3 regions of the Phocaeicola sp. RTP21359st1_B8_RTP21360_211022 genome follow, and region 3 is predicted to be linked to each of the others. Evidence: riboswitches for the same ligand, from Rfam matches in the RefSeq annotation. Region 3 holds a riboswitch; each other region holds the start of a gene.
What was found. A riboswitch is a leader RNA that binds a small molecule or an ion and turns the genes downstream of it on or off. The one in region 3 is predicted to bind cobalamin.
Positions count from the first base shown of each region.

Region 1: another riboswitch for cobalamin. It lies ahead of AB5062_RS13335 (TonB-dependent siderophore receptor); the one in region 3 lies ahead of AB5062_RS03320 (TonB-dependent siderophore receptor).
Region 2: another riboswitch for cobalamin. It lies ahead of AB5062_RS04440 (DUF4465 domain-containing protein); the one in region 3 lies ahead of AB5062_RS03320 (TonB-dependent siderophore receptor).

Region 1 covers NZ_JBDFXP010000024.1:22,893-26,178, forward strand. The annotation lists gene AB5062_RS13325 (hypothetical protein) at 1-105, opposite strand, end outside; gene AB5062_RS13330 (alpha/beta hydrolase) at 107-1,078, opposite strand; cobalamin riboswitch at 1,341-1,568, shown strand; gene AB5062_RS13335 (TonB-dependent siderophore receptor) at 1,634-3,286, shown strand, end outside.
Region 2 covers NZ_JBDFXP010000006.1:62,359-65,644, reverse strand. The annotation lists gene AB5062_RS04445 (PKD-like domain-containing protein) at 1-426, opposite strand, end outside; gene AB5062_RS04440 (DUF4465 domain-containing protein) at 480-1,439, opposite strand; cobalamin riboswitch at 1,596-1,784, opposite strand; gene AB5062_RS04435 (hypothetical protein) at 1,876-3,286, shown strand, end outside.
Region 3 covers NZ_JBDFXP010000004.1:171,680-174,965, reverse strand. The annotation lists gene AB5062_RS03325 (TonB-dependent receptor plug domain-containing protein) at 1-1,196, shown strand, start outside; cobalamin riboswitch at 1,238-1,437, shown strand; gene AB5062_RS03320 (TonB-dependent siderophore receptor) at 1,569-3,286, shown strand, end outside.

The DNA.
Region 1 (3,286 bases), on a different contig from region 3:
TAACACCAACCAGACAGGATTGGGTGCCGGACCGAAATGAATCTCCCTCAACGGTGCATCACACGCAGGGCATTTCAACGGCAAACGTTTCTTTATTTCTCCCATATCATTTCAGTTTTTTCACAAATGTACTGACAGAAGCTATCAAAGTACTGTTCACCGGCAGAGAAGGATTCCCGTAAGTAAGCATCTGCTGCTGTACGGCCTTTGATTCACAATCTTTCAGCACATGGTTCATCTTATCAATCAAAAGCAGTTCGGCAGCCGGGCAACCCTTTTTCAGAAGTTCGGCATCCTCCACCGAAACCTGAATATCATTTTTACCCTGAACAATGAGGACCGGCACTTTGACGGAAGCAATCACCGTCCGGGGATTATACTTGAACCAGGAAATCAAATAAGGCTGGACAGAAGCCCGATACAATGATTGCAGATAAGCCGGCACGTCACTCACTTCCTTGCCGTTTTTCAAGGACCCGTTAATGGATGCCACCTCCTTCCGCACCGCTTCCGGATTCTGTTGAGCAGCCACTTGCGCCTCTATAATCTCGTAGGCAGGACGCCCCGCACCGGCAACCGAGATATAGCCTTTCACCTTCGGCCGGTTCTGACAGGCCAGCATTCCAATCAGTGCCCCTTCGCTATGTCCTGCCACCGTGATTGTCGTAAAACGTTTCTCTTTCGCCAAGTAATCAATCCAGCCCGTCACATCATTCACATAATCTTCAAAACGAAGTTTCGCTTCCTCCTTACCTGCCGACGCACTGGTTCCTATCCCCCGCTTGTCAAAGCGCAAGGAAGCGATGCCGTTTGCCGCCAAGCCTTCCGCCAGAAACTTCAACGAATTATTCCTCAAATTGCCAATGGCTGAATTACCATCCATATCCGTAGGTCCGGAGCCGGCTATAATAAGCACCACCGGACAGGTTTTCACCCCACCGGGCAAAAGCAGTTTTCCTTTGATTTGTCCTTCCTTGGTGTTCAGCACCACATTTTCTTCCAAAGGAAGCACTTGTGCCCGACAACAAATACCGCACAGGAAAAATAAACCGGCTAAAATAAAATTCAAGTGTTTCATCTATTACGTATTTTAAGATTATCCATTTAACAAATATAGTGATTGTATTGAATAAAGCAAATCAATATTTGAATGTTGTTAAGCATCAGTTTTATTTTATTCAATACTATTCTATTTTATCTTCAACATGGATAGAATCAAGTCGTTTTGTCACTAAAAAAAGAACCGTTATACACGCCTACTTTTGCTGGGAGAAAATAAATCTGTAACTAATTAAAAAAAGGATTTTTTATCATTTCCCTTTTCTTATTCATCCAAACAAACTATCTTTGCCATGTTTTGTTCCGCGTACCTCCGACTGATGCGAGGAAGCGGATGAAAAGGGAATCAGGTGCAAGTCCTGAACAGTCCCGCTGCTGTAAGCTCCATCTACCCCTATAAGGGGATAGGTTTACTTATCCACTCACGCCACTGCCTGTATATATAATAAGGTGGGAAGGCAAGTAAACAGGAGTAAGTCAGAAGACCTGCAAAACGTAAAGTCATCGACCGTCGCTTTCGAGGAAAGAGCAGCGGTAAGAATGCGGTATTTATTCATTAATATGTTTTTTTTAAATGAAAGGAAATAACCAGGCTTATAAGCTATGGCTTTGTCTGCTTTGCAGCTTTCTCCTATTGCCGCTTGAAATACAGGCACAGAAGAAAGGAGATTCCATCACCGGAAAAGTGCATAAAATAGATGAAGTTACGGTTACAGCAAGACGTCCGCCTGCCAAAATAACAACCGGCAGCCCTGTACAACTTATCAACAAGGAAGATATAAAGAACTTGGGGTTACAGAATATGGCAGATGCCGTAAGGCGTTTTGCCGGAACCAACGTCCGCGATTATGGAGGCATAGGCGGTCTGAAGACCGTTTCCGTCCGCAATTTAGGAGCTGCACACACAGCAGTCAGCTATGATGGAGTAGTCGTCAGCAACAGTCAGGCAGGACAAATCGATATCGGGCGTTTCTCCCTCGACAATGTATCCTCTCTTTCATTGGCAATCGGACAAGATGAGAATCTGCTGCAACCGGCCCGTCTGTATGCTTCGGCAGGAGTACTCAGCATTGAAACGGAGAAACCCGTCTTCGAAAATGGTAAATCCTCCCTGTCACAAATACAAATCCGGGGAGGAGCCTTCGGCTACATAGCCCCATCCATACGCAGATGGCAGAAGCTGGGAGAACACACCGGTCTGTCAGTCGATGCTTCCTTTATGCGTGCCGACGGTAATTATCCCTTCACATTGGAAAACGGAAAATACATCACTCAAGAGAAAAGAAACAATTCGGATATTCATACATGGCAGGGAGAGGCGAATCTGTTTCATACTTTCCATGACGAAAGTACACTGGATGTGAAAGCCTATTATTTTTATTCCGAACGCGGACTGCCCGGTGCTGTCATTCTATACAACCCGAAGGCAGAAGAACGTTTGTGGGACGAGAATTTCTTCACCCAAGCCCGTTATAAGAAAACCTTCTCCCCCAAATGGACTTTGCAGGCGCAAGCCAAGTTCAACCATTCTTGGAACAAATACGAAGATACAGACGTGAAGTATGAAAACGGAAAGCAGACCGACATCAACCGTCAGGACGAATATTATCTGTCCGCCGCCGTGCTTTATCAGCCCGTCAAAGGTCTGGAATTATCGCTCGCGCAGGATGGATTCATCAATACCCTTCACACCAATATCAACGACAGCCCCAACCCGGTGAGATATTCCTCGCTCACAGCCCTCAATGCACGTTACCAATGGGGACGTATCAAGCTATCGTGCACATTGGTGGGGACTTTCATTACGGAAGAAGTAAAAGCAGGGAATACTCCCGACGACCGGAAACGCCTGTCGCCCACCCTGTCCGTTTCCATTCAGCCATGGAAAGAAGAACAATTATACGTCCGCGCAATGTATAAGAATACGTTCCGCGTACCTACCTTCAATGACCTTTATTATCTACGCATAGGAAATACCTCCTTACGCCCGGAAAAGGCACGCGAATACAATATAGGTGTCACTTGGAACGGCAAGCCGTTTCCGTTCACCGATTTCCTTTCTGTCACTCTTGACGGATATTATAATGAAGTAACCGATAAAATAGTTGCCTTTCCCAGTACTTATGTATGGAAAATGCAGAATTACGGCACGGTACATATCACCGGCCTTGATGCGACAATGGCTACTTCCATACCGGTCTGCCCTAACATAAACGTAGGATTAAGC
Region 2 (3,286 bases), on a different contig from region 3:
AATATCTGGAGATAAAATATAATCCGTGTTTTGAGGCACTTTTAATCCTTTAGAGGGGATTATGATTGAAATTGTAGGTGGAGTTAACTCCAATACTTCTACTTTTAACTCTTCTTCCGCATAACCCTCTGGTGTATCAACTCGCAATTTGATATATAGATGTTGTTCCTGATTCCATGTATACTTCAATATTGATTCAGATGAAAGAAGTTTTCCATCTACTGTCCATGCATAAAGTGCATTATTCGCATATTTATATGTCGGGGCAATTGTCAGTTCACGCCCAACTTTGATAGTGTAAATGCCAGTCTCACTATCGAGTTCAATTATAGGAGCTTGTTTTATTTCTTCAGTAATTACATCGTTCTTATTACAGCTTGTAATAAAAAACAAAAGTACAAGAATACTAAATATGAAAGCCTTCATAATAAAAAGGGCATAGAACTGAAATCAGTTCTATGCCAAACTATATTAAATTGTTATTCTATTGTAACGTCGTCTATACAAAGATACGCCGGAGTATTGAGTCCATATATAGGATCGACATCAGATCCTTCAAAATTGAATTTTACACTTTGCACATCCGCTACATTAATATCCCAATATGTCCATGTAGTTACGGGGGACACTGTTGGTTTATCATATCGGTAGTCGGCCAACAATTTCGATACAGTGGTGATCAAATTTCCATCTACGTCATAACATTCGATGTTGACTTGGAAATATCCTATATTGTTGCCGTCAGAATCTTTCAGATTACTCAACGGTGTTGCAACACCCGATGTTCCGAACTGATTACCATTTATAATCACACCATAGGTATATGCTGTGTTACAATACCATAAACCCTTGAATTTGCGAGGGGAGTCAAAATAGAATTCAGGTTTGGCCATCCACTCCGTATTTCCGAAATCAGAGTAGCCGTATACAACAGCAAAATTGGAACCGCTGTGACCTGCCCCTGTATTGGCCCCATCTGTGGATGCTGTATTATAGACACTACATTGATTCTCCCAAGTATACCACCAATTAGTTCCAGAAGTCTTGCCGGCAGCAGAATCAGAACGATAATTGTATTTCGACAACGCAATGGCACCACTGGAAAATTCAGTATACGCTCCATAAGAATTGGTTACAGTATTCATGTCGGAGACAAACACAAAATCGGGATCGTATATTTCCCTGATTTGGTTCTCTGCAGTATATCCATAAAGCGTGTAGTAGTTCTCTGCTTTAGGCGAAACCGCCATGAATGTTTCATCGAAGTCATCGAATGTAATGGTTGTAGTGCCATCATCATTAAAGTTGGCTCGGGTTTCGGGAGTTACTGAATCAGTTTGAGGATTCATCAAAAAGTCATCGTCTGAATTACAGCCGGTGAACAGGGCGGTTGCCGTCAACAGGAAAGCTCCCGCCAGAAAGCGTAAATTTCTTTTCATAGCTTACTTGTTTTTTAATAAAACATATTTTTAACAAACACAAAAAATCCCGTTCGCGCAGGTTTACACGAACGGGATTATGTTTGTCTTCAAATATGAGAATGACTCCTACGGCATTCCGTATCTGATCGCAACCCGATTTTCTCCCGCGGGTGTAAATCCTTTTCCGGTCATGGCAGGTCTTCTGACTCGTCCCAGTCGTCGCGCCTTCCCAGCATTACACCAGTGGCAGGTTGCGGCAACCTTGAGGGGACTTACAGCAGCGGGTACTGTCCCGGATTCTCACCGGATTCCCTTTTCATCCGTGGCGGCGAACCGCCCGGAACCATTTCCAATTACAAAAATACAAATATTTTTTATAATAATATCATTTACACGAAAAAAAATCCGCAACCTGCCGGAATCATTCCGCACTATACTTTCAGAAAAAGGTTTCATGGCAAAGATTCTCATCGCCCGGGGACAGGCGACCATCTATGTCCAGAAGGACGGGTATACCATAACCCAGTCTTTGGGTGAATACGTGTTCCCCGCGGATGACACGGGGAAGATTCTCTCGTCCGTCACTCTCACCTCGACCGTACGGGTGATGTGCGGGGACGAGGAACTCACGGCCTTTACCATCGGTGCGGTGGGTAAGCCGGCGGGATTCTCATCCGTTACCGTCAATAACGGCACGAAGACCTTAACCTACGTTATCACCGCCGGTACGACGACCCTCGCCGACCACGGAACAATAGATATTCCCGTGACAATTTCCGGTATTGTCTATCATCTGTCGTTCGTCTGGTCGAAAGCCAAGGCGGGTATCCCGGGCAAGGACGGGGTCGATGCCGACATGCTCGACTGGGTCAAGGAGTGGAATACGGGTAAGACGCTCATCAACGGCAACACGGTCATCACCCCCAAACTCTTTGCGGGCACGAAAAACAGCGACGGCACCGTCTCCGGGATAGCCATAGGCTCGTTTACACTCAATACGAAGACCTCCTCGGGAACGATCGCCGCAGAGGCGGTAAACGGCATCTATGGATTTAGGGATGGCTACAAAACCTTCTATGTAGATAACGGCGGTAACGCCCAGTTGGGTTATGGCGACCAGTATGTCAGGTATAACGCCACGACAGGCAAGGTCGAGTTCGGCAGCGGAGTGAGTCTGAACTGGGTCGGTGCGACCTACATCGACAAGGACGGCGTCTTTACCGGAACACTCTCGGCCGATACGATTAAGACGATTTCCATCAGTGCTTCCCAGATCACATCGGGGATTATCGCTGCGGCACGCATCGACACGGCGGCGTTGAAAGCCTCCTTGATTACCGCCGGAAACATCGAAGCTCTGACCTTGAACGTTACAAAAGGGAAAATCGGCGGCTGGACGGTGGATGCCGACTCCCTTTACCGGGGTACGAAGAACAACACTGTGGGGAGCTGCACCTCTGCCGCAGGTAGCATTACGCTCGGCTCGAACGGTATCCGGGGCTATAAATGGCGGCTGGATGCCTCGGGAGCCGGAGCGGTCGCGGGCGGCAACATCGCGTGGGACGCTTCGGGCAACGTCACGTTCGCCTCGACGGTCAGTGCCTTGTGGACGGCACCTATCGGCTCCCTCACCACGGCTTTGGGCGGCAGCGGCTATCCCAAGCTGACGAAGATCACGGCCGACGGAATCTATACCGGCAGTATCACCGCCTCGCAGATTACCGCAGGAACCATCTCCGCCGACCGCATAGCGGCAGGCAGTATAGCGGCCTCGAAGCTCGATGCCGCCAGCATCAGGTCCTCCATCATCAACACGGACTATATCAACGGCCTGAGCTGTACCTTCACCAAAGGAAAAATCGGCG
Region 3 (3,286 bases):
GCCCTTATGAAGCATACGACTACAACATATTGCATGAAACCTTTAATTATGGCATTGGTGCCCAATACATGATAAATAAAGGGAATTATATTACCGCAGACTGTTACGCCGATCATTTTTCTTCCTCTTATTGTTTTTTTAAAGACAATAAAACCTATAATGGAAAAGCAGGTGAAGAGCAAGTGCGCAAACGGACCCGTAATCACAATCTTAGCATAAAAGGTATTTTTAAATTAGGTAACCGGCACAAACTTTCAGTCGGCACAGAATATATCGTTGATGTCTTGAAAAGTCAAACAGACAATATAGCCAAAGAAGATGCTTATACACTGGCCTTGTTTGCACAAGATGAAATAAAGTTACTGAGAAACCTACAGGCTTTGATTGGTGTACGTTACATTTATCATGAAAATTTCAAAAATCATGCCACTCCCAATGTAGCACTGATGTATAAACCCGGCAAATTCAATTTCCGTGCCTCCTATGCAGCAGGTTTCCGAACTCCTACCCTGTCTGAACTCTATGCCACTGACATAGCTAAAAAAAATGACAGGTTGACAATAGGTAATTTGGATTTAAAGTCGGAAAAGAATAATTATTTCTCATTGAGTGCAGAGTATGTACATGAGCGTTTTTCAGTATCAGTCAATGCTTTTTATAATAATATTCGTGACATGATAGATTATAATACGATTGCCACGGGAGATAAAGCTATGGAGCAATATGGTCATAAGGAAGTTCGTCAACGTGATAATATAGCGGAGGCTAAAGTCCACGGAATCAATGTATCCGCCAATGCATACCTAGGTGCCGGGTTCAATTTAAGCGGAGGATACACTCATCTTAATACCCAAGATGTGGAATTGGAACAACCCATCGACAAAAGTATAAAAAACGCATACAATATCAATGCCCAATGGGCGCATTCATGGAAAATATATCGGTTGAATATAAATTTGAACGGCCGTATCAACAGCAAGCGTTTCTCTAAAAGTTACGGTTATGCTCCCGAGTATCAATTGTGGAATTTAAACACACGCCATTCTTTCAACTTAAAATCTGTAATCATCGAACCCGGATGCGGCATGGAAAACCTGTTCGATTATATGGATGACCGTCCTTATAACAGCAATTATGCGACACTTACCCCCGGACGTTCATTCTACATCAGTCTGTCTTTAAAATTTAAAAGCTAAAAAAATCAAAGACTTATCGAAGATAATATAAAATAAACCTCTATCTTTGCAACGGAATTAGTAATCGGGCTATCACATAGCCCGATGCAAGGGAACCCGGTGTAAATCCGGGGCTGTACCTGCAGCTGTAAATCCTCATGATGTTGATTGGATAGTCTAAAACCACTGTTTCATTTGAAGAAATGGGAAGGTTTCCAATCAGAGGAAAGCCAGAATACCTGCTAAGTCTGTTGAACAATAAACACCAAGCTTCCAGGATTAGAAGTATGTGTCCATTCGAACAAGCGTTTTCCAACGTCTATTCCTTTGTGGCATTCCTCTTTATCAGAGGGAAACTTGATGTTTTATTTTGCAAATTAAATAAAACATAATATGAGGTATTTACTTCCTGCTATTCTACTATTAGGTACACAAATTGCAAGTGCCCAAAGTATTCTCAAAGATAAAGACGATAAAGAATTGTCCGTATTACTGAATGAAGTGGTCATCACGGGTACAGGTACTGAACATTATCTGAAAGATGCTCCCGTACAGACTGAAGTCATAACCAGCAAAGCTTTGGAACAATATCAGGCACGCAGTATAGACGATTTGCTCAGTGGTCTTAGTCCTTCATTGACCTTTCATGATGGTGATATGGGGAGCCATATCCAACTAAACGGATTGAACAATGACTATATCCTGATCATGATAAATGGAAAAAGAATGAATGGCGATGTAGGAGGGCAAAACGACTTGAATCAATTAAATCCAGCTAATATAGAACGCATAGAGATTGTAAAAGGGGCCGCTTCTTCACTTTATGGCAGTGACGCAATAGCCGGAGTTATCAATATCATAACCAAACGTAACCGTGAAAAAATGGAGCTCACCAACACATCCCGCATAGGTGAATATGGCGATATACGTCAAAGTACCAGTTTCGGCTTTAACTATAGAAAGATAAAATCTGTAACCGGAATCAACTTCCGGCATACCGATGGCTGGCGGAATACAGACCTACAGTGGGATCAGAATCAATTGAAATCCGGCTCTACTATGTTGACCGTAAACCGTTCTTCAAACTATACCCTGTCCGAGAACATTGAATGGCAAGTCAATCGCAAACTAGACCTCACTGCAGAAGGCACTTATTATGAGCGTTGGGTAATGCGTACACACGGTCCTTGGAAATATCAAGCCAACGATTTTTATTATCGCAACTATACATTTGCAGTAGGAAGTAAATATAAATTAGGAAAACGGAATTATCTGACAGCAGACCTATCTTATGGCAGATACGGTTACTTCTATGACTATAAGCTAAACGAGCATACTGATTATTTTCTAGACAATGACCGCCATGAACGTATCACCTACTTTGCCGGTCAACGTATCAAACAAAGTATTCAGAAACAAATATTAGGCCAGGTAAAAAGTGTATTTTATCTTGGAGAGGACCATATTTTAAATGCAGGAATCGAATATCAGTACAATCATTTGGAATCACCTCATCACATTGACGGTGACCGCGCTTCCGTTTATACGTTGGCAGCTTATATACAGGAGGAATGGACAGCCAGAGAAAATCTGGTTCTGACTGCCGGGGTACGAGGAACACAACACAAGGAAACAGGATTGAATTTCAGTCCGAAAATATCAGGACTTTATAAACCCGGAGAACATATTAATTTGCGTGCGTCTTATGCTTTAGGCTACAAAGCACCCACTATTAAAGAACTTTATTATAATTATACCGGCGTTATCGGAGGCGGTGCTTTGACTGCATATCATGGCAACACAGATCTAAAAGCACAAACCTCACAATATGCTTCAATCGGTATCGAGTACGTAGGGCAAAAATTCCAAGCCAGTTTAACCGGATACATGAATTATCTTCACAACATGATTGAGCTGGTTGAAATTTCCGTAACTCCCGATGAAAAGTTTCTTGAAGTAGAAAAGAGCAAACAATATAAGAATCTGACAAAGGCACGTATTTATGGTATGGATTTCACCTTCAACTATCGTCCTGCAAAATCTCTCAGCCTTGCCGGCGGATATAGTTATGCTGATCCAAAAGCGCAATATCCTAACAAAGGTATAGATTA